4 regions of the Arthrobacter sp. TMS2-4 genome follow, and region 4 is predicted to be linked to each of the others. Evidence: riboswitches for the same ligand, from Rfam matches in the RefSeq annotation. Region 4 holds a riboswitch; each other region holds the start of a gene.
What was found. A riboswitch is a leader RNA that binds a small molecule or an ion and turns the genes downstream of it on or off. The one in region 4 is predicted to bind cyclic di-AMP.
Positions count from the first base shown of each region.

Region 1: another riboswitch for cyclic di-AMP. It lies ahead of ACX80F_RS08795 (LysM peptidoglycan-binding domain-containing protein); the one in region 4 lies ahead of ACX80F_RS15760 (C40 family peptidase).
Region 2: another riboswitch for cyclic di-AMP. It lies ahead of ACX80F_RS03215 (C40 family peptidase); the one in region 4 lies ahead of ACX80F_RS15760 (C40 family peptidase).
Region 3: another riboswitch for cyclic di-AMP. It lies ahead of ACX80F_RS16340 (LysM peptidoglycan-binding domain-containing protein); the one in region 4 lies ahead of ACX80F_RS15760 (C40 family peptidase).

Region 1 is NZ_JBTNDI010000005.1:90,541-96,041, reverse strand. It holds gene acs (acetate--CoA ligase) at 1-1,535, shown strand, start outside; gene ACX80F_RS08795 (LysM peptidoglycan-binding domain-containing protein) at 1,624-2,535, opposite strand; cyclic di-AMP (ydaO/yuaA leader) riboswitch at 2,541-2,720, opposite strand; gene ACX80F_RS08790 (hypothetical protein) at 2,841-3,071, opposite strand; SAM riboswitch class I at 3,192-3,296, shown strand; gene ACX80F_RS08785 (O-acetylhomoserine aminocarboxypropyltransferase/cysteine synthase family protein) at 3,388-4,767, shown strand; gene ACX80F_RS08780 (CoA-binding protein) at 4,764-5,273, shown strand; gene ACX80F_RS08775 (hypothetical protein) at 5,270-5,501, opposite strand, start outside.
Region 2 is NZ_JBTNDI010000001.1:685,777-691,277, forward strand. It holds gene ACX80F_RS03195 (YceD family protein) at 1-442, shown strand, start outside; gene rpmF (50S ribosomal protein L32) at 445-648, shown strand; gene rnc (ribonuclease III) at 720-1,496, shown strand; gene mutM (bifunctional DNA-formamidopyrimidine glycosylase/DNA-(apurinic or apyrimidinic site) lyase) at 1,497-2,459, shown strand; cyclic di-AMP (ydaO/yuaA leader) riboswitch at 2,571-2,778, shown strand; gene ACX80F_RS03215 (C40 family peptidase) at 2,781-3,641, shown strand; gene ACX80F_RS03220 (NAD-dependent epimerase/dehydratase family protein) at 3,830-4,795, opposite strand; gene ACX80F_RS03225 (alpha/beta fold hydrolase) at 4,792-5,501, opposite strand, start outside.
Region 3 is NZ_JBTNDI010000021.1:7,486-12,986, forward strand. It holds gene ACX80F_RS16325 (DUF2269 domain-containing protein) at 1-98, opposite strand, end outside; gene ACX80F_RS16330 (hypothetical protein) at 104-295, opposite strand; gene ACX80F_RS16335 (TetR/AcrR family transcriptional regulator) at 478-1,155, shown strand; gene ACX80F_RS16340 (LysM peptidoglycan-binding domain-containing protein) at 1,306-2,217, opposite strand; cyclic di-AMP (ydaO/yuaA leader) riboswitch at 2,220-2,442, opposite strand; gene ACX80F_RS16345 (metal-sensitive transcriptional regulator) at 2,764-3,183, shown strand; partial or broken gene ACX80F_RS16350 (IS481 family transposase) at 3,180-4,173, opposite strand; gene ACX80F_RS16355 (cation transporter) at 4,536-5,309, opposite strand; gene ACX80F_RS16360 (ArsR/SmtB family transcription factor) at 5,309-5,501, opposite strand, start outside.
Region 4 is NZ_JBTNDI010000017.1:30,755-36,255, reverse strand. It holds gene ACX80F_RS15775 (LVIVD repeat-containing protein) at 1-680, shown strand, start outside; gene ACX80F_RS15770 (DUF2269 domain-containing protein) at 1,039-1,509, opposite strand; gene ACX80F_RS15765 (TetR/AcrR family transcriptional regulator) at 1,874-2,470, shown strand; gene ACX80F_RS15760 (C40 family peptidase) at 2,620-3,567, opposite strand; cyclic di-AMP (ydaO/yuaA leader) riboswitch at 3,574-3,741, opposite strand; gene ACX80F_RS15755 (metal-sensitive transcriptional regulator) at 4,077-4,397, shown strand; gene ACX80F_RS15750 (heavy-metal-associated domain-containing protein) at 4,487-4,702, shown strand; gene ACX80F_RS15745 (heavy metal translocating P-type ATPase) at 4,968-5,501, shown strand, end outside.

The sequences.
Region 1 (5,501 bases), on a different contig from region 4:
TCGTCGAGACGGTGGTCATCACGCTCGCGTGCGCCAGGATCGGCGCCGTGCACTCGCTGGTCTTCGGCGGGTTCTCCGCGGAGGCGCTCCGCTTCCGCGTCGAGGACACGGGCGCCAAGCTCCTGGTCACCACCGACGGCCAGTTCCGACGGGGCGTCGCCGTGCCCGTGAAGGACAACGCCGACGCCGCGGTGGCCGGGGACAACAGCATCGAGCACGTCCTAGTGGTCCGCCGCACGGGGTCGGACATCAGCTGGACGGAAGGCCGCGACGTGTGGTGGCACGACGTCGTCGACACCGCCTCACAGCACCACGAGCCCGAGGGGTTCGATGCCGAGACGCCGCTGTTCATCATGTACACGTCGGGCACCACCGGGAAGCCCAAGGGCCTGGTCCATACCTCGGGCGGATACCTCACGCAGGCGTCCTGGAGTTTCGAGCACCTCTTCAGCAACCCGGACCCGGCGTTGCGCGAGCGGGACGTCCACTGGTGCACCGCCGACCTCGCCTGGGTCACCGCACACACCTACGAGCTGTACGGCCCGCTCTCCAACGGGGCCACCCAGGTACTCTACGAGGGCACGCCGAACACGCCCCATCCCGGACGCCACCTCGAGGTCATCGAACGCTACGGCGTCACGAGCTACTACACCGCACCCACGCTGGTCCGCTCGCTCATGGGCTGGTTCCCGGACGGCGTCCCGGGCTCCTACGACCTCTCGAGCATCCGCGTCCTCGGCACGGTCGGCGAGGCGGTCAACCCCGAAGCGTGGCGCTGGTTCCGCCGGAACCTCGGCCGCGACGAGGTACCCGTCGTCGACACCTGGTGGCAGTCGGAGACCGGCGCCACCGTACTCTCCCCCAGCCCCACCGATACGGACTTCAAGCCGGGGTGCGCGGCCCGCGCGCTGCCCGGGGTCAGCACGCGCATCGTCGACGAGGACGGCCGCGCCGTCCCCCCGGGCGTGCAGGGCTTCATCGTGGTGGACCGGCACGGCCCGGCCATGGCGCGCACCGTCTGGGGCGATCCGCAGCGGTACCTCGACTCGTACTGGCGGATGTTCGCGGCGCAGGGCTGGTTCCTGGCAGGTGACGGCGCGCGGTACGACGACGACGGAGACACGTGGATCCTGGGCCGCGTGGACGACGTCATCAACGTCTCGGGCCACCGCCTGTCCACGATCGAGATCGAATCGGCGCTTGTGGCGCACCCCCTCGTCACCGAGGCCGGCGCGTGTCCCGTCCCCGATCCCTTGACGGGCCACGCCATCGCGGCGTTCGTGGTGCTGGCGACCGGCGCGGATCCGGGCGAGGACGTCGCCTCGACGCTCCGCGCCCACGTCGCGGCCGCGATCGGACCGATCGCGCGGCCGTCCGCCGTCGTCGTCGTTCCGGATGTTCCGAAGACACGCTCCGGCAAGATCATGCGCCGTCTGCTCACGCAGCTCTACGAGGGCTCACCGCTCGGCGACACCACGTCCCTGCAGAACGAGGGATGCATCCCGGGGATCCAGGACGTACTGGCCCGCCGCTGACGCCCGGCAGGGTGAAGACGTTAAGAGAAGGAAGCGGCAGGCGCCCCGTCCAAGCACCTGCCGCTTCCCGCGTGTGGTTCGTTCGGTATCAGCCAGCAACCCGGACGAAGGAGGCTCCCGGGAGATCCGAGAGGGGGTGCTGCATGGTGGCGTTGACGCCGTTCATTCCGCCGCTGATGACCTTGCCGCCGCCGACGTAGATCGCGACATGACCACCGGTGATGACGAGGTCACCCGGGGCAGGGGTCCCCACAACGGAGCCGAACTGGAAGAACTGCGAGGGACCGAGATCGCCGACGGCGATGCCTGCGGAGCGCAGGGCCTTCTCGACCATCGCGGTGCAGTCCTGGGTGGTCCCGATCTGCGACTGGGCGGAGGCCACGAGCGTGCCGCCGACGCCGGAGGCGACCGGGGTGATCTTGCCGGACAGCAGGTGCACGCCGGGCGCGGGAGCAGCCGCCGCGGCCGGGGCGACAGCCGCCGCGTACTGTGCCGGCGCCGCGGGGGCGGCAGCAGGAGCAACGTACGCTGCGGGAGCGGCCTGCGGTGCGGGGGCGGTCTGGGGTGCGGCCACGGTCACCGACACCGTGCGGACGGGAGCCGCAGCGGCACCCGTCGGGATGAGGATGGTGTCGCCCGGGAAGATGATCGAGGAGACGGACAGGCCGTTCGCCGTGAGGACGGCGGAGAGGTCCACGCCGTAGCGTGCCGAGACGGCACCCAGGGTGTCGCCGGAGACGACCGTGTGCGTCGTGGAAGCGGCGGGAGCAACAGCCGGGGCTGCAACGGCAGCGGGGGCCGTCGTCGTGCTCTGCGTGGTGTACTCACCGGCGTTGGCGGTGCCCACAGCGGTGAGTGCGAGGCCCGAGGTGACGGCGGCGATGGCGACGGGGCGGCCTACAGCGGTGGCGTGGGCCTTCGCTGCGCGGGACAGGCCCTGGAGAGCGAGATTTCCGTCGACGTCGGCGCGGTGGCGTGGTGAAGTGGTGTTTCGTGACATGGTGTTGTACCTCTCCCATGCCTGCGGGGTGAGCTGTCGGGTTCGGATGGGAGTCACCCGGCCGCGCGCATCACCGGTGGGTGGTACGGCACGACTTAACCCCGAGGACGCCTGCAGGTTTCCCTGCGCGCCCGGTGGAACTGGTGGTTCCCCCGTCCCTGCCTTACTGGTTGCGAACGAGTCCCGGACGACGGCAGGGCTCGGCAATCCGTCCAGAAGCGCCCCACGGTCGCGGAGGCACTCGCTGACAATACCCAGGTGCTCCTCGATTTGTCACATTTTTGTAACGGGAGGTAGGGTGCCCCTCAACCGCGCAGCGCCCGCCAGCGACGAAGCGCGAGGAACGTCCCCGCCGCGCTGAGCGCGAGCAGCATCGCCTGCTGCACATAGAACCACTCCGTGACCACCACACCCGGGCCGCCGACGGCCACCAGGATGCTGCTGACCAGCGTGAGTGTCAGCGCGGTGCCGACGTACGAGAGCGTCTGCCACAGCCTCCGGTCCTGCGCCCGGCTTGCCGATCTCCAATCCTCCATCCCTCCACCCTAGGTGCCGCACGGCGTGCCTCCGCCGCCCCATCCGGAGCAGCGCGCAGGGGCCGGCTCATACGGGGACACATGGTTTGGTTCTGCGGCGGCCTGGTGTCAGACTCGACCCGACCATCCCGAGCGGCTGAGAGATCTGGCTCACTGACGCCGCAGCAACCCTGGCCCCCGCGATCCCGCGGCGACATGAGGGTGCTACTGCCAGGACGATGGAGGAAACCATGAGCAGCGCCACGGCCGCCTTCGGCCGCCACCCCGATCCCCGGTCCTGCCCCGCAGTATCCCGACCCAGCAAGGCAGGTGCCTGATGGCAGAACGTTCCTTCGGCTTCCGGACGCGCGCACTGCACGCCGGCGGCACTCCCGACGCCACCCACGGGGCCAGGGCCGTCCCGATCTACCAGACGACGTCCTTCGTGTTCAAGGACACCAACGACGCCGCCAACCTGTTCGCCCTGCAGAAGTACGGCAACATCTACTCGCGGATCGGCAACCCGACGGTCGCCGCGTTCGAGGAGCGCATCAGTTCCCTCGAGGGCGGGATCGGGGCGGTGGCGACGGCGTCGGGCATGAGCGCCGAGTTCCTCACCTTCGCGGCGCTCTGCCAGGCCGGTGACCACATCGTCGCTGCCTCGCAGCTGTACGGCGGCACGGTCACCCAGCTCGATGTCACGCTGCGCCGCTTCGGCATCGAGACCACCTTCGTCCCGGGGACGGATCCTGCGGACTACGCGGCCGCCATCCGGGACAACACCAAGGCGGTCTACGCGGAGGTGATCGCGAATCCCTCCGGTGAGATCGCCGATCTGGCGGGCCTGGCCACGGTGGCCCATGACGCCGGCGTCCCGTTCATCGTCGACTCCACGCTGAGCACGCCGTACCTGGTGCGTCCCATCGAACACGGTGCGGACATCGTCATCCACTCGGCCACCAAGTTCATCGGCGGACACGGCACCACGCTCGGCGGCGTGATCGTGGAGAGCGGCCGCTTCGACTGGGGCAACGGCAAGTTCCCGATGATGACCGAACCCGTGCCGTCCTACGGCAACATCCAGTGGTGGGCGAACTTCGGGGAGTACGGGTTCCTGACGAAGCTGCGCACAGAACAGCTCCGCGACATCGGACCCTCGCTCTCGCCGATGTCCGCCTTCCAGCTCCTTCAGGGGGTCGAGACCCTCGCGCAGCGCCTGGACGAACACCTGGAGAACGCGCAGGCCGTCGCCGAGTGGCTGCAGGCGGACCCGCGGGTGGAGTACGTCAACTACGCCGGCCTCCCTACCCACGCGCATCACGAGCGGGCGAAGACCTATCTGCCGCAGGGGCCCGGATCCGTGTTCAGTTTCGGTATCAGGGGCGGCCGCAAGGCGGGCCAGAAGTTCATCGAGTCGCTGCAGCTCGCCTCGCACCTCGCGAACGTGGGCGACTCCCGCACCCTCGTGATCCACCCGGGCTCGACGACGCACCAGCAGCTCTCCACCGAGCAGCTCGCCGCGGCCGGCGTCCCCGAGGACCTCGTGCGCATCTCCGTCGGGCTGGAGGACCTCGAGGACATCCTCTGGGACCTGGACCAGGCCCTGGAGGTCGCGGTGAACTCCTCCGACGACGCTTTTGGGGACCTGCCGCAGGAAGCGGCCGGAGAGAACGACGGCGACGCCTCGGCGACGCGGGCAGTGGGAGTGGGAGCATGAGCAGCACCGGCAGCGTGATTCCCGAACGGACCTGGGAGGGGCCCACGGCGCCCGAACGGCTGAACCTGCTGCGGACCGCACGGTCGGTGGCGATCGTCGGGGCCTCGGACAAGCCCTCGCGCGCATCCTACTTCGTCGCGACCTACCTGCAGTCCTCCTCCCCCTACCGCCTGTACTTCGTGAACCCGGTGGCGAAGGAGATCCTCGGCCAGCCGGCCTACGCGTCGCTGAAGGACCTGCCCGAGGTGCCCGACGTCGTCGATGTGTTCCGCAAGCACGATGACCTGCCCACGGTGCTGCAGGAGACGCTCGACGTCGGCGCCAGGACGCTCTGGCTGCAGCTGGGATCATGGCACGAGGACGTCGCACGTGAGGCCGAAGCCGCGGGCCTGGACGTGGTCATGGACCGGTGCATCAAGATCGAGCATGCACGCTTCCACGGCGGGCTCAACCTCGCCGGGTTCAACACCGGCGTCATCTCCTCCCGGCGGCAGCTCACCTCCTAGCGGCGGTCGGACACCCCGGGCCGGTCGGTCTCTTCCGGCTGTCCGTCGGCCGTCCGATGTGCCCCTGTCCTGTCCTGGGCCGGCTGGTTCGCCGGCGTGCCCCGAGCGGGCTCGTCCGTGCCGGGCTGATCCACGGCCGCCTGATCCGCGGCGGGCTGATCCACCGACTCCTCCACGACGGGCTGATCCGCGGCGGGCTGATCCGCGGCCGCCTGCTCCACGACGGGC
Region 2 (5,501 bases), on a different contig from region 4:
ACTGGATCTGCGCTTCGAATCGGTGCACGAGGGAATCCTGGTATCGGGAACGGCCAACGTCGAAGTGACCGGCGAGTGCGGCCGGTGCCTGGAGCCACTGCGGTTCGATCGCGATGTGGAGATCCAGGAACTCTTCTTCTACAGCGACTCCGCGTCGCTGTCGGTGGAAGAGGAAGAAGAACAGCACAGGGTGGAGAACGATTCGGTCGATCTGGAACCCGTGCTGAGGGATGCGGTGGTTACGTCGCTGCCATTCCAGCCGGTGTGCCGAGAGGATTGCCAGGGTCTGTGTTCCGAGTGCGGAACCCAGCTCAACGACAATCCGGACCACCACCATGAAGTTTTGGATCCTCGCTGGTCAGCCCTTGCCGGGCTGACGGGCACTGCCGCCGAGCAGGACGCGGCACCCAAGTCAGAGTCAGACGAGAAGGAAGAGAGTTAGCCGTGGCTGTCCCGAAACGGAAAATGTCCCGCGCGAATACCCGCGCACGCCGGTCCCAGTGGAAGGCAACCGCCCCCAAGCTGGTCAAGACCCTCGAGAACGGCCGCGTCACCTACAGCCTCGCCCACCAGGCCAAGGTTGTCACCGATTCCGCCGGTACCCCGCTGTTCCTGGAGTACAAGGGCCGCAAGGTCGCCGACGTCTGACAACGGACCCGCGCACGGCAGGGCTCACGCCCGCCCGGCGCCCGTCCGGTGCTGGATCAGCTGATGCAGTTGTGAAGAATACGGAAGACCTCACGAAGCGTCTCGGTGTCGACATCGACACCGGGACGCTTCGTCTTGCCCTCACGCACCGCTCCTACGCCTACGAGAAGGGCGGGATCCCGACGAACGAGCGCCTGGAGTTCCTCGGCGACTCGGTGCTCGGACTGGCGGTCACTGATGCGTTGTACCGGGACCACCCCGATCTTTCCGAGGGGGACCTCGCCAAGAGGCGCTCCGCCGTCGTCAGCACCAAGGCACTCGCCGGAGTGGCCCGCGCCCTCGACCTCGGCAGCTACGTGCTGCTGGGGCAGGGCGAGAAGCTGACGAACGGGCGGGACAAGGCGTCGATCCTCGCGGACACCATGGAGGCCGTCATCGGGGCCGCCTACCTCAGCCACGGCATCGAGACGGCCCGCGCCATGGTGATGCGACTGATCGGGCCGCTGCTGCGCGATGCGGCGGTGCTGGGCGAGGGAACCGACTGGAAGACCCGCATCCAGGAGACGGCGGCTGCCCGGCGGCTCGGGGTGATCGACTACCGCGTCGACGGGACGGGGCCGGATCACGCCCGGACGTTCACGGCGCGCCTGCTGATCGGCGGAACGGAGTACGGTTCCGGCTGCGGCAACTCGAAGAAGGAAGCCGAGCAGGAGGCCGCCGCCGCATCCTGGAAGACGCTCGCCGTACCGCCGGATCCACTGCCGTCGGGTCGTCCGGCCGACGCCGCTCCGGCCGACGGCCGCAGCCCCGGTGTCCCCGATCCCACCCTGTCGCCCGACGGACCCTGAGTGCCTGAACTTCCCGAGGTCGAGGTCGTCCGCCGCGGCCTCGTGCGCTGGGTGGCGGGCCGCACCATCGACGCAGTGGACGTCCTCGATCCCCGGTCCCTGAGGCGGCACCTCGACGGCGTCGAGGACTTCGTCGGCACCGTCGCCGGCGCCCGGGTGGGGGATGTGGTGCGCCGGGGGAAGTTCCTGTGGATGATCCTCGAGGACCCCGACGATCCCCGCGACCGCCCGCACGTCGCGCTGATGGCGCACCTGGGGATGAGCGGACAGCTCCTGGTCGAGGCACCCGATGCTCCATCGGAAAAGCACCTGAAGGTCCGCTTCGCACTCTCCCCGGCGGACGACGACGACGGCACAGCGCTGCCGGGCGAGCTGCGGTTCGTCGACCAGAGGATCTTCGGCGGGATGTTCGTCACAGAGTTGGAGGCCACGCCGGACGGCCTGCCCGGCGGGCTCGGCGCCTCGAACCTGCCACTCGTACCCCGGCAGGCGGCACACATCGCGCGCGATCCCCTCGACCCCGGATTCTCCCTCGACCTGTTCCACGAACGCCTGCGCGCGCGCCGGACAGGTCTCAAACGTGCCCTCCTCGATCAGGGGCTCATCTCCGGGATCGGCAACATCTACGCCGACGAGGCGCTCTGGGCGGCCGGATTCCACTACGCGCGCCCCACGGACACCATGCGTCGCCCCGACACCCGACGCATCGTCGACGCCGTCACCTCGGTGATGGAACGGGCACTGGCGGCCGGCGGCACCAGCTTCGATTCCCTGTACGTGAACGTGAACGGTGCGTCGGGGTACTTCGCCCGTGATCTGGAGGCCTACGGGCGGGAGGGCCGGCCCTGCCGCCGGTGCGCGTCCGAGGGACGGACCACGCTGCTGCGCCGCGAATCGTTCATGAACAGGTCGTCCTACCTGTGCCCGTCCTGCCAGGCCAGACCACGCAATGCACGGATCTGAGATCTCGGGGCAGAAAAAGGTGATCCACACCTCGTGATCTAAATGTGACAACTGGCGTTACCAGCCGGTACGGTTGGTCTCGCGTCCGATCCACAACGGATGGGCGCCCATCCTCACACTGCCTAACCCTGTCGATGAGGACGGACCGTTCGCACTACACATTCGACAGGGGCGGGGGAACCACTAGCGGACTCGATCACGGGTCCTAGGGGTAAAGACACGCGCAGACCGGTACTGGGGACGACGGTCTGTAGGAAGCGTGTCCGGATGTCCCATCCGAACCCGACAGCTAACTTCGCAGGCATTGGGAAAGGCATCATTATGTCCAAGCAGAGCCATAACGCGCGCCACCGGGCAGTCCCCACGCGCACCAACCCCTTCGTCACCGCCTCGCGGGCCTTCTCCGCAAGCGCCTCGGTCGCCGGCAAGCCTGCCGCCGTCGTCGCCGTTGCATCCGGCCTCATGCTCGGCGCGTCGCTTCCCGCGAACGCCGCCGGCGAGGTCAGCACCCAGTCGGCAGCGGCCGGCACCCACACCGTCCAGGCCGGCGACACCCTCGGGTCCATCGCCGCCATGCACGGCATCAGCCTCGACGCCCTGTTCGCGGCCAACGGCCTTGGCTACGCGTCGGTCATCTACCCCGGCCAGTCGATCTCCCTCGGTGGATCCGCCGCTCCTGCTGCCCCCGCGCAGTATTCGGTGCAGTCGGCATCCATCGTGGCAGCCCCAGTCGCAGCACCCGTGGCAGCCCCGGTCGCAGCGCCGGCACCTGCCGCTCCCGCCGCAGCACCTGCTCCGGCAGCCACCCCCGCCTACAGCCTGCAGTCCGCGGCGTCGATCGCGCCCATCGGTGGCGGCGGCATCGTCGGCACGGCCATGCAGGGCGTCGGCTCCGGCTACGTGTACGGCGGAACCGCGTTCGGCGCTTGGGACTGCTCGGCCTTCGTGCAGTGGGCCTACGCCCAGAACGGCATCGACCTGCCGCGCACCACCTGGGCCCAGTTCGCCTCCATGACGCCGACCAGCAACCCCCAGCCGGGTGACCTGGTGAGCCAGAACGGCGGCAGCCACGTCGGGATCTACCTCGGCAACGGGCAGATGGTCAGCGCCCTGAACGCCTCGCAGGGCACCCTGGTCCACTCGGTCAGCGCCATGTCCGTGGACGGGTACTACACCCGCTAGTCGGGTCGCACGGCCGGCAACACCAGTTCGACGGTCAGAAGGACGGGATGCATCACGCATCCCGTCCTTCTGCGTTCCCGGACTGTCCGACGAGGCCCGGGTCCGCGCCCGTCGCGCACCCGGGGTGGGTTCTCGACGGCGGGACCCGCCACACCTGCGCGCTCAGGGAAAGGAGCGCCGCACCGGGGCTACCTGTAGAACGCCGCCAGGCGCTCGAGTCCCTCGTCGACGCTCACGGACGGGCGCCAGTCGAGCACGGTGCGCGTGTGCCGCTGGTCGAACCAGTGCGCCGTCGACAGCTGCTCCGCCAGGAAGCGGGTCATGGGCGGTTCATCCGTCCGGCCCAGCCGCAGCCAGACCCGCTCGATGACGGATCCCGCACCGCGCGCGAGTGCTCCGGGGACGGACCGGACGGGTGGTTCGACCCCGCCGGCCCGGCAGATCCCCGCGAGCAGCTCGGCGATCGGGCGGGGCTCGCCGTTGGTGACGACGAGAGCCTGGCCCTGCGCCGCGTCCATGCGCCGCAGGCAGGCGACGATGGCCGACGCCGCATTGTCGACGTACGTCGTATCGATGAGTGCCGTCCCGCCGTCGAGCAGGGGCAGACGGCCGTGCCGCGCGCGGTCGATCACGCGGTCGACCAGCTGGGTGTCGCCGGGGCCCCACACGATGTGGGGCCGGATCGCGGCGACCCGGAACGACGGCGTCGAGCGCGCCAGCGCGAGCAGCTCCGCGGAGGCCTTGGTGCGGGCGTAGTCACCGCGGGCGTGCTCCGGGTCCGCGGTGCCGGCGGGAGCCCCGACCAGTGAGGAGCCATCGTGCGCGACGGACGGCGAGGACACGTGGACGACGTCGGTTACTCCGGCGGCCTGGGCGGCGTCCAGCAGGATCCGGGTCCCGTCGATGTTGGTGCGGTCGAAGTCGGCGGGAGCCCCCGTGAAGGACACCTTCGCCGCCAGGTGGATCACGGCGCGGCAGCCCTGCACGGCGGTGGCGACGATCACGGGATCGGTGATCGACCCCAGGACATCCTGCGCACCGGAGATGCCGGAGGGACGGCGCTGGAGACATCGGACGTCGTCCCCGGCAGCGAGAAGGTGTTCGGCGACGGCGCGCCCCAGCATTCCGCTCGCCCCGGTGACGAGGACGGTCACAGGGACCCCGCACGGATGCCGGAGAGGAACCGGCCACACCACTGCGCGATGCGTGTGCGATCGATCTTCGCGTTGTGCCGGATGTCCACCGGGAGGGCGGGGACGGTGATCACGGCGGAGAGGTCGATCCCATGTCGCACGGCGGCCGCCCGTGCCGCGTCCGCGAGTGGTGGGTCCGCAAGGGCCGGGCGTCGTCCTGCATCGTCCGTCTCGAGGACCGCGACGACGGCCTGGGTGCCGGCGGGGCCGGTCCCCACGAGGGCGGCGAGCCGGACGCCGTCGATGGTCTCCAGCGACTGCTCGAGCGCGACGGGCGTCAGGACACCGGAGGCCGCCGTGATGATGTGGCCCATCCGGCCCTCCACCCAGAGGCGTCCGTCGGCGTCGAAGTGGCCGACGTCGCCGGTGCGGTGCCACGGGGGAGTGCGCGTGGACTCCTGCTGCGTCCTCCACAGCCGGAAGTAGCGGTCCTTGACGTGGGGCGCGTCGACGAGGATCTCGCCCGTGCGTCCCGGGACCGTGGTCGGCTCGCCGGTCGCCGCGCCGTCGGCCTCGAGCGGGCTGACGGACACGCGGGCACCGTGCACGGGGAGGCCCACGCACACCCCGCCGCCGGCACCGTCGAGACCGTCCCGAGCTGCATCCGCCGCACGGCGGATGCCCGCGAGGTCGATGTCCGCGACGAGCAGGGACTCCGTCATGCCGT
Region 3 (5,501 bases), on a different contig from region 4:
GTGATCGCGAGGGCGAGGAAAGTGATGACGGCGCCCAACCATCCCACGGATGATCCGATGTGCAGGACGAGAGCTGCCTTCCGGACACGCGGCGGCATGAGCATCAGAGTGTGTGGCTACTCGGCGTCGAACCGGCAGCGGTTATCCCCTTCACCAGAGCCTCGTTCACCAAGGTCCCGTTCACCATGGCGCCGTGCATGCCCGGGCCGTGCTCGAAACCAAGAACCTTTGAGATCAGGAGTGCGGCGGCCAGCACGAGCACGATGACGAGGAGGACCTTTACCCAGCGCGGCACGGGAGGCCGCCGGGTTTGGGACACCCCATCGGGCGTGTGGTCAGGTGTTACTGGGCGTGGTCCTTCGCTCATTGCCTGGTCCTGTCCATAGGGATGCTTGGCTACTGAAACTGTGCTTTTCTTTACACACTGTATACCTACTGTACGTGTGTCGATGGTGGAACGAGTCGTACAGTAGTGGGATGCCGAAGCTGTGGAACGACACCGTGCAGGAACACCGGGACGCCGTCCGGGAGGCGGTACTGGACGGTGTTGCCCGGCTAGTGGCAGAGGGCGGGGCGTCCTCGGTGTCGATGACGAGAGCGGCTGAAGGTGCCGGGATTTCCCGTGCGACCTTGTACAAGTACTTCTCCGACGTGCAGGCCCTGCTGTTGGCGTGGCATGAGCGTCAGATCGGGGAACACCTCGGTCATCTCCACCATGTGCGCGACCAGGCTGGACACTATGTTGCCGGTACTGGACAGCACGATGAGCACGATGGACACGGCACGGATCCGGTTGCGACGGTCCGGGCGGTACTCGAGGCCTATGCGCTGATGCTGCAGCAGTCGTCCATGGATCGTGCGCCGGGGTATCTGCATGCCGGGCCCCATACGGACAGGGCCCACGCGCACCTGCACGAGTTCCTGGCCGAGGTCATCAGTGATGCCACTGCTTCAGCAGATGGTCATGAGCTCAGCACGGTATCCGTGCGCAACGATGTCCCCGTCGATGATCTGGTGTCATTCGCCCTGCATGCGGTGAACGCGGCAGCGATAGCGCGCTCCCCCGAAGCCGCACGCCTTCTGGTGGGCGTCGTCGTCGACGGCTTACTCCGCCACCCGGACCACTTACACGACCTGGACCATCCGAGAAACTGACGCCTTGTCCACCATCGGTCCTGCGAGATTCGTTGGTGTGTCCGAGCAGGGTCCGCGGAGGGGCGTTAACAAAAAGTGGCAGGCGCCCCCGTCCAGAGCACCTGCCACTCTTGTTCAGCTTACGGACGCTGGGCGTCCGCTGAATCTGTGTTAGCCATTGACGCGCACGAAGGACGAACCGGCGAGGTCCGACAGGGGGTGCTTGATCGTGAGGTTCGCGCCGTTCATGCCGCTGCTGATGACCTCACCGTTGCCGACGTAGATGCCGATGTGGCCGGGGCGGATGACCAGGTCACCGGGGGCGGGGGTCGAGACGACCGAGCCGTACTGGAAGAACTGCATGGGACCGAGGTCTCCGACGTTCTTGCCGATGGAACGCAGGGCCCGCTCGACGAGGATGGTGCAGTCCTGGATGGAGCCGAGCTGGCCGTAGGCCGAGGCGACAAGCGCTGCGCCGACGCCGCTGGCGGGGACCGCAGGAGCCGCGGGGGCTGCCGGGGCGATCGGGGCGATAGAGGCAGAGGTCAGCTGGAAGCCGGCCGGTGCTGCGGCAACGGGGGCCGCAACGGGGGCCGCGACAGGAGCTGCAACGGGGGCGGGGGCTGCGTAGAAGACCTGGCTGGCTGGTGCTGCTGCGGGGACAGCGGCCGGGCTGACGGCGGCGCTGGCTCCTGCGGTGAGCTTGATCTGCTGTCCGGGGTAGATGACCGATGCGTAGGACAGGCCGTTCTGGGCCAGGAGCGTGTTGAGGTTCAGGCTGTGCTTGGCAGCGATGGCGCCGAGGGTGTCGCCGGCAACGACGGTGTGGACGCCTGCTGCAGCAGGCGCTGCGACGGGTGCCTGGGCGACGGTGCCCACAGCGCTCACAGTGGCTTCCTGGGTGTAGGTGCCGGCCTGTGCGGGGGCGCCGACGGCGAAGACGAGGCCTCCGGTTGCTGCTGCGATGATGGCGGGCTTACCCAGTGCTACTGCACCGGTCTTCGCGGAGTGCGACAGGCCTTCGAGGGCGATGGAGTGGGTGACGACGGCGCGGTGGCGCGCCGGAATGGACGTACGTGACATGGTGATTGCCTCTCCCATGCCTGCGGGGTGAGCTGTCGGGTTCGGATGGGAGTTCACCCGGCCGTCGTTCAAGCCTGTGCATTCCTTCAGTCGCGGACGCAACGTGCAGGTCGTGCCTAGGTTGTCGGATCGACTTAACCCCGAGGGTCATCGCACCAGTGAGTGCGGTGGCCCGGTGGAAACGTGGTTCCCCCGTCCCTGCCTAATGGGTTGTACGAACGGGTCCCGGATGCAGCGGCAGGGCTCGGCATTCTGCGCGGGAGAATGTTCTCGACGGGTGCCGGGAACATGCGATGACAATACCCCAGGGTGGTATCAAAGTCACGTTCAGGTAACGGCCTGCGGCGTGTCTTCGCAACACGCCGTGAGCCGGATACCGGATGGTTACCAAGGTCAACAAAGCGCCGCGGATATGCCGCGGATATAGGGACAAGGGACCTAATCGGCAGCGATACTGGAAGCTGCTGCGCGAGGGGCGCAGCAGGGGAAGTCACCAACGATCTTGGGCCGGCACAACCGGATCGCATCGATTGGTGGTGAAAGGAAATGACCGTGAGCTCCGAAACCGGAACGTATGCCAGCACTGCAACATCTCACGAAGCGGTCTCCGCAGCAGCCGGTGAGGCCACAGAGATCCACACCGGCCAGAATCAAAAAGCGATTGGGCGCACAGCTCACGGGTACGCAGCGGATAAGGATGCGTACCTGCGACGCCTGAAGCGCATCGAGGGCCAGGTGCGCGGTATCGCCCGCATGGTCGACGAGGACAAGTACTGCATCGACATTCTTACCCAGGTCGCCGCGGTCAACAGCGCCATGCACGCGGTCAGCCTCGGATTGCTTGAGAACCACATGCAGCACTGCGTCGTTGACGCAGCTCAGGAAGCTGCGACGAGCGGATCCTCGGACGTCATTGACGCCAAGGTCAAGGAAGCAACCCAGGCGATCAGCAGACTGCTGCGCTAGGTGTACTGCCCAGGCAGGTTGGTTAACCGTGTGATCGGTGGTTTTCCTCCGATGGCGGTGTGGGGCCGGTGGTGATTGTATTCGTGGAGCCATCCGGGCAGGGCTGCGCGGCGGGCTGATTCGCTGTTGTAGTGGCGGGAGAATGCCCAGCCGTCGGCGAGGGTGCGGTGGAAACGTTCGATCTTGCCGTTCGTCTGAGGCCGGTAGGGGCGGGTTTTCTTGGGCTTGATTCCGAGCTCGATGCAGGCATCCCGCCAGGCGTGGGAGCGATAGGCGGAGCCGTTGTCGGAGAGCACGCGCTCGACGGCGACTCCGCGGGCTTCGAACCACGAGATCGCCCGTCGGAGGACACCGATCGCAGTGATCGCGGTCTCGTCGCCATGGATCTCTGCATAGGCGACGCGGGAGTGGTCGTCGATGACCGTGTGGACGAACGCCGTGCCGAGGAGTTCGTTGCGGTGTTTGCTCCGCGCGGTTCCCGGTGTCGACTGTCGGTTCTTCCGTCCTTGCTGCCGTCCGACATAGCGGTGGCCGCCGCCATCCGGGATGTTGCCGATCTTCTTCACGTCGACGTGGATCATCGCCCCGGGTTTGTCGTGCTCGTATCGTCGGACCAGTTCCCCGGTACGGACGTCGACATGGCGGAGCCGATTCAATCGGCAGCGGGTCAGCACCGCATGGACGGTCGAGGCCGGCATCCCGAGACGAGCACCGATCCCGACGGGTCCGAGGCGTTTCTTCCACCGCAGATGCACAACCTTCCGCACCAGGGCTGGCGGGGTTCTCGTGGGGGGTGTGGTGCGGGCGTGAGGACCGGTCTGTCATCTCGCCGCGGCCCATCGCCTCGTACCGGTCCGCCCACCGCTTCGCGGTCGGCCACGACACATGACAGAACACAGCCGCACGGGAGACAGTCCAACCGTCGTCGACGATCAGCCTCCCAATCCGCAGACGTTGAACCGGGGTGAGAGCAGCATTAGCGTGAGACACGAAGACCTCCGGACGGGTAGTGGGGAACTAGACAGCTCCACCCTCCACCGGAGGTCTTCGTCAGTTCAAGACGTCACACATAAACCAACGTCCCTGGGCAGTACACCTAGGCCCGGACCTGCTCACCCAGCGCTCAACACCGAGTGCTGAATACGGACCCTGGAATGCAGAGGAACGGTGATGCAACAGGCGAGCCAAGTAAATAGGACGCTGCTTGGTGCTTCTCGTGTTTTAGTCGTGCGTGCAGCAGGCGCAGGATGCGCCAACTACCGGAACAGCTGGTGCAGTCGGGGCGCTCATCGCAGCAGGCCGGGTCGTTAACGTCAGCGCGGTGGCTCCCGCCGTAGTGCCCGGCGTAGCAGCTACCGCGACACCTGCGGTGTTGGTCGTCCTGGCGGTATCGGTGCTGTTGGTGCTGCAGCACGAGTCCGTGTCACCGGTCGGAGTGTTCCCTCGGTGTCAACGCTGTCGTGGGTGTCGAGGTTTTCGAAGGACGGGGCGCAGCACGAGTCGCCCTTCCATGCTTCGAGGCCTTCCTTGATGGCGACAGCCGCGATGACCAAGGCGGCGATCGGGTCGGCCCAGGACCAGCCGAGAGTGCTGTTGAGTAGCAGACCCACCAGCAGGACTCCGGACAGGTAGGTGCAGAGCAGGGTCTGTTTGGAGTCCGCGACGGCGGACCGGGACCCGAGCTCACGGCCGGCCCGGCGTTGCGCCCAGGACAGGAACGGCATGACCGCCAGACTCACTGCGGCGAGGATGATCCCGACCAGGGAGTGCTCGGCCTCAGCCCCACCGAGGAGGGACCGGACGGCGTCGAACGTCACGAACGCGGCGAGACCGAAGAACGAGAAGGCGATCAGCCGCAGCGCGGTCTTCTCTCGGGCCTCCGGGTCACGGCCAGCGAACTGCCACGCCACGGCGGCCGCGGAGAGGACCTCGACGATCGAGTCCAGGCCGAACCCGATCAGGGCGCTCGAGGACGCGATCGTACCGGCGCTGATCGCAACGACCGCTTCGATGACGTTGTAGGTGATGGTCGCCGCGACGAACAGACGGATCCGCCGCGACAGGACCGCGCGTCTCTCCCCCGTCGGACCCTGCCGGGCTGCTTCCACGTGGGTATGAGTGCTCATCAGCAGCAAACCTTTCCATCGACGTGGTCTGCCTGGGTAGTGCAGCAACACTGTGCTTCGCTCACCGCGACAACGGCCAATAATGCCGTCAGAGCGTCACCGAGCTTTCGATCCGCGAGCTCGTACCGGACGCGCCTTCCCTCAGGAACGGCAACGACCAGACCACACCCCCGCAGGCACGTCAGGTGGTTC
Region 4 (5,501 bases):
CACCGGAAGAAGCGTGTTTCCCCGGCGACAAAGCCCATGAAGCTGCGCTGGCAGGATGGGACGCGGTGCTCTTCGTGAACCACCACTCCGGTGAGGCCGCCGGCGGAGAACCGTTCTGCGGCAGCGGTGGTTTCACCGATGAGATCGTGGCGATCTGCACCACCCACACGGCATTCCACACGCTGTTCACCCTCGAACCGCAGGATCCGGCATCGTGGGCCTACCCGGAGAACCTCGCCATCGGAACCGTCGGTGAGGACATTGAAGTGGGATCCACCTTCGACGGGTGGGGCTACGTGCACCTCTTTGACCCCGAGACGATGGAAGACCTGGACACCTACGCCATCCCTGAATCCCAGGAACCGGCCTACGCATTCGGCTACGGGGACCTCAGCGTGCACGAGGTGGCAGTAGACCCGCAGGACCCATCCCTGGCCTACCTTTCGTACTACTCCGGCGGCATGCGGGCCCTCCAGATCCAGTGCGGCGGTGTCCCCTACGATCCAGCCACCGCGGACACCATTGACAAGAGCACCTGCGAGCTCGTCGAGGTCGGCAGCTACCTCGACCCGGCAGGAAACGACTTCTGGGGCGTGGAAACGTTTATCGGCGAGGACGGGAAGACCTACATCCTCGGCAGCGACCGTGACAGCGGCCTATGGATCTTCACAAACCCATGACCCCGGGTGCGGGAGGTGTTCGACATCAGTCAACGCCTCATGGGCGGCAACGAACCAGACCTCACTGAGCGCGTGTGCGCTCTGCGACCGAGCGCGCACCAGCCGAGATAACTGTCTTCCATCTGCAACTGCGACAGGTTGGTCGCCGTCTTCCAGGGCGGGGACTATCCTCGTCTCCGATAAGCTCCATCCTCAACTGAAGTGATCGCGCACGCTGCAGACACGATGGATGAACTGCCGAACCTCGACTCCCCGCTTATCAGAACCGTGACCACAGACCACAGACCATGCCCAAGGATCGTTGAGCCCTACGAGTTGGCCGCACTGGCCTCGAGCAAAGCGCATTCAGTTGGGACGATTACCTGCGGGCGGGGATGCCGAAGCCGGTGAGTCCGCGTGGTTTGTAGATCGACAGGCCAAGCGCGACACCCAGGACGATGAGGGCCGCGCCGGCGTGGAGGATGGGTGATGCGTTCGGCAGCAACTCCCCCGGCCCGGTGGGCGCGGCGGGGTTGCGGGCGGCGCCGGCTAGAAGGGTGAGTGTCTCCATATAGAGGAGCAGGATCACGGTAGCGAGGACGGTGATGAGCAGTTTGATAATCACCCAGTAGTGGCGGATGAGCCCCCAAGGGGTGCCGAGGGACTGGATGATGCCTGTGACGAGCGAGGCGATGCTCAGGGGTACGAGGGCCAGCCGCCCGATGGTTTCCATCGAGGCGTAGGCGGCGCGCGTTGTCCACTCGTCCTGTGTCGTCGCGGCGGCGATGGCGAGGATGAGGAACGCCGCAATAGCGCCAAACCACCCGACGGACGCGCCCACGTGAAGCATGAGGGCTGCCTTGCGCAGGCGCGGGGGCATCACCATCAAGACGGAAGGACCTGGCTAACACTGGTTGCTGAGTCACCAAGGGCCCCGTGCATCCCGGGGCCGTGCTGGATGCCGAGGGCACTAGAGATCAGCAAGGCTGCGGCGATGACCAGAACGATGGCGAGGAAAACCTTCACCCAGCGGGGCATCGGCGGGCGAGGCGGACGCCGGTCAGCTTGGGTTCGGGTGCCGCCCTGATCGGTAGGGGGTCGATCCGATGATTCCGCTATGCATGGTCCTCTCAGCGCAGCCGTTGATTCCTCGATACAAACTGTACAGGGGCTGAACAGGTTGTATTAGGTGGAGCGCTTTGTAGGGTGAACCCATGGGGAAGTTGTGGAAGGACACCGTGCAGGAACACCGAAGCTCTGTCCGGGAGGCGGTGCTGGATGCGGTGGCACGACTGGTGGGTCAGGGTGGGGTGCCGGCTGTGTCGATGACAAAGGTTGCTGACGTGGCCGGAATCTCCCGCGCGACCCTCTACAAATATTTCCCGGATGTGGAAGCGTTGCTCGCGGCGTGGCACGAGCGGCAGGTGAATCAGCATCTGGTTCATCTTGGTCAGATGCGCGTTCACGCGGAACGAAGTGGGAATCCGCTTCAGACGCTGAGGTCGGTACTTGAGGCGTACGCGGTGATGTTGCAGCAAGTACCCATGGCGGAGGCGCCCGCGTTCCTGCACCAAGGTGTACACGGCGCGCAGACGCAGGAGCATCTGCGCGACTTTCTGGAGGCCTTGATCAGGAGTGCCGTGAAAACGTGCGCGCAGGAGGCCGGAGGAGGTGTCCGCTCGGACATTGCGCCCCGGGAACTTGCCCTGTTCAGCCTGCACGCTGTGAATGCGGCCGCCGCCCTGCCCTCTGCCGATGCAGCCCGCAGTCTGGTCGGTGTGATCGTGGACGGCTTGGTAATACGTCCATAGGTTCGTCCATAGGTCCGCTTCCGGTGAGCGCTCACAAGGAGCGGCCAGCGGCGTGGGGTGTTTTGGGCAGAGAAAAAGCGGCAGGCACCCCCGTCCAGGGCACCTGCCGCCTTCTCAGTCTATGGAGACGGCGTTCAGGTCAGCGAGTATTAGCCGTTGACTCGCACGAAGGACGAGCCAGCCAGGTCAGACAGCGGGTGCTTGATGGTGAGGTTCGCACCGTTCATGCCGCTGCTGATGACTTCGCCGTTGCCGACGTAGATGCCGATGTGACCGGGGCGGATGACCAGGTCACCGGGGGCGGGCGTGGAGACGACCGTGCCGTACTGGTAGAACTGTGTCGGTCCGAGGTCCCCGACGTTCAGGCCGATCGAGCGCAGGGCCCGCTCGACGAGGATGGTGCAGTCCTGGATGGAGCCGAGCTGGCCGTAGGCCGAGGCGACCAGGGCCGCACCGACACCGCTTGCCGAGACATCGCCGGCGGGAGCCGCAGGGGCTGCCGGGGCGATCGGGGCAATATTGGACGAGAGCAGCTGGACACCGGCCGGTGCTGCGGCAGGGGCCGGAGCGGTGTAGGAAACCTGGGTTGCCGGTGCTGCGGCAGGGGCCGGAGCGGTGTAGGAAACCTGGGTTGCCGGTGCTGCGGCGGGCACAGCAGCAGGGCTCGCGGCGGCCGGGGCCCACGTCGAAGCAGCGGAAGCACCGGAAAGGGTGATCTGCTGGCCCGGGTAGATGACCGAGGCGTAGGACAGGCCGTTCTGCGCCAGGAGCGCGTTAAGGCTGATGCCATGCAGGGCGGCGATGCCACCCATGGTGTCACCCGCAACGACGGTGTGGACGCCGGCTGCTGCAGCGGGAGCCGCGGTAACAGGTGCTGCGGTGGCGGGAGCCTGAACGGTGGTGCCGGCTGCTTCCTGCGTGTAAGTTCCGGCCTGGGCGGGAGCTCCTACGGCGAAGACAATACCGCCGGTCGCAGCTGCGATGATGGCCGGCTTGCCCAGCGCTACAGCGCCGGTCTTCGCGGAATAGGACAGCCCTTCAAGGGCGATCGAGTGATTGACGGTGGCGCGGTGGCGCGCTGAAGTGATTCGTGACATGCGTCGGTTGCCTCTCCCATGCCTGCGGGGTGAGCTGTCGGGTTCGGATGGGAGTGCACCCGGCCGCTTCATCCCAAGGGACGGAAATAAAGCGACTTAACCCCAAGGACCACGCGTGGTGGCCCGTACATCTTGGGTCCCCCGTTCCTGCCATACGGATATGAACGGACGTATCCCCGGCAGCGGCAGGACTCGGCATTCTGCCCGGGAGTGTTCCAGCTGGTGCTGTGAACACTCGATGACAATACCCCCCGCTGGTATCAAATGTCACGTTGGGGTAACGAACGCAAGGGAAAGGCCGCATGCAACACGCCGCGCTGCATGGAAGCGGGGCCCGAGGCGAACTTCGCTTGAGCCCGCCATGTCAAGGGCGCACCCGCACTCCCGTAGCCTGAGGCACCTTTTCGGAGCCAAGCAGGGGATGATTAAGGCGTGAAGAAGATCTCACTTCACCCCTCTTGTTTATATACCCCCAAGGGGTATATATTTTTGTTGTCGAAAGGAACGACGTGACCACCGAAACCGAGGCTTCTGTTCAGCGGGGATACACCGCTGATAAGGACGCCTACCTCCGCAGGCTCAAGCGCATCGAGGGCCAGGTGCGCGGTATTGCCCGCATGGTCGATGAAGACAAATACTGCATCGACATCCTCACCCAGGTCGCGGCCATCAATAAGGCCCTCCACGCGGTGAGCATCGGCTTGCTCGAAGAGCACATTGCGCATTGCGTTGTCGGAGCAGCTCATGAATCCACCCAGTCCGGAGATTCCGCCGCCGTCGACGCGAAGGTCAAGGAAGCGACCGACGCGATCAGCCGACTGCTTCGTTGACGGTCCGCCGGCAGCCTTGCCGGCTCCGGGCAACCCTGCCGGGTGCCAGATCCCATTCCTCCCCGCTCTGCCGAGAAAGAGAACATCCCATGCAAACGACCATTAACATCACTGGTATGACCTGCGGCCACTGCGTCTCGTCGGTCATGGAGGAACTTTCCGGCGTGCCCGGGGTCGAGGGGGTCGATGTGCAGCTCAACGCCGGTGGGGTCTCCACAGCGACGATCACGGCCGACGTGGATCCCGATCCGGCAGTGCTGAGCAAAGCAGTAGAGACCGCCGGTTACACGGTCGTCGACAGCTGACCCTCACACCACCACAGCCTGCATCCCGAACGGGATCCCCACCGCGCCTGTGCAGGGCACAGTTCACTTCCGCGGAGGAGTCGGCACGAGGATTTTCGGGGCGCCATTACGGTACTGAACCCCTGGCACCGCCAGGCAAGCGGTAGGACAGGGCCAGCGAAGCAGTACTTCCCGACGTCGTCCAGCGGTGTCATCGAGCACCGCGCCTCACCAGAGGCACCTCACCCACAGCACGTCATCGAAGCCACGGCAAGGAACTAGACGCATGAGCACCGACACAGGCGTGGGCACCACTGCCGGACAGATCATCGATCTCGACATCGAGGGCATGACCTGCGCGTCCTGCGTAAGCCGGGTGGAACGTAAGCTCGGAAAAATCGAGGGTGTTCAGGCCTCGGTGAATCTCCCACTCGAGTCCGCGACCGTCACGGTACCCGAGGGCGTGAGCGTTTCGCAGATCATCGACACCGTCAACGCCATCGGCTACAAGGCGACCCTGCGCAGCGCTAGCCAACCGACTCGGCAGCCCGCTACCGAAGCCACGGCAACCCGCGTGGCCACCCCTGCAGGTCCTTCGTCTACTGGTGCCGGCGATGACACTGCCGGTGTAGTCGCGCCCGGCTACCGGGTCGGTCCGGGATCGGAGGGGAACGCGCCGTCGGGGCTAGGCGGGTTCGCCGAATCACGGGAAAACGTTGACGCCGCCAGGTCCCGGGACGACGCGAAAGCCTCAGCCGCGGAGAGAAAAGCCAGGTCCTTGAAACGGCGCCTCATCATCGCAGCCGGTTTCACCATCCCG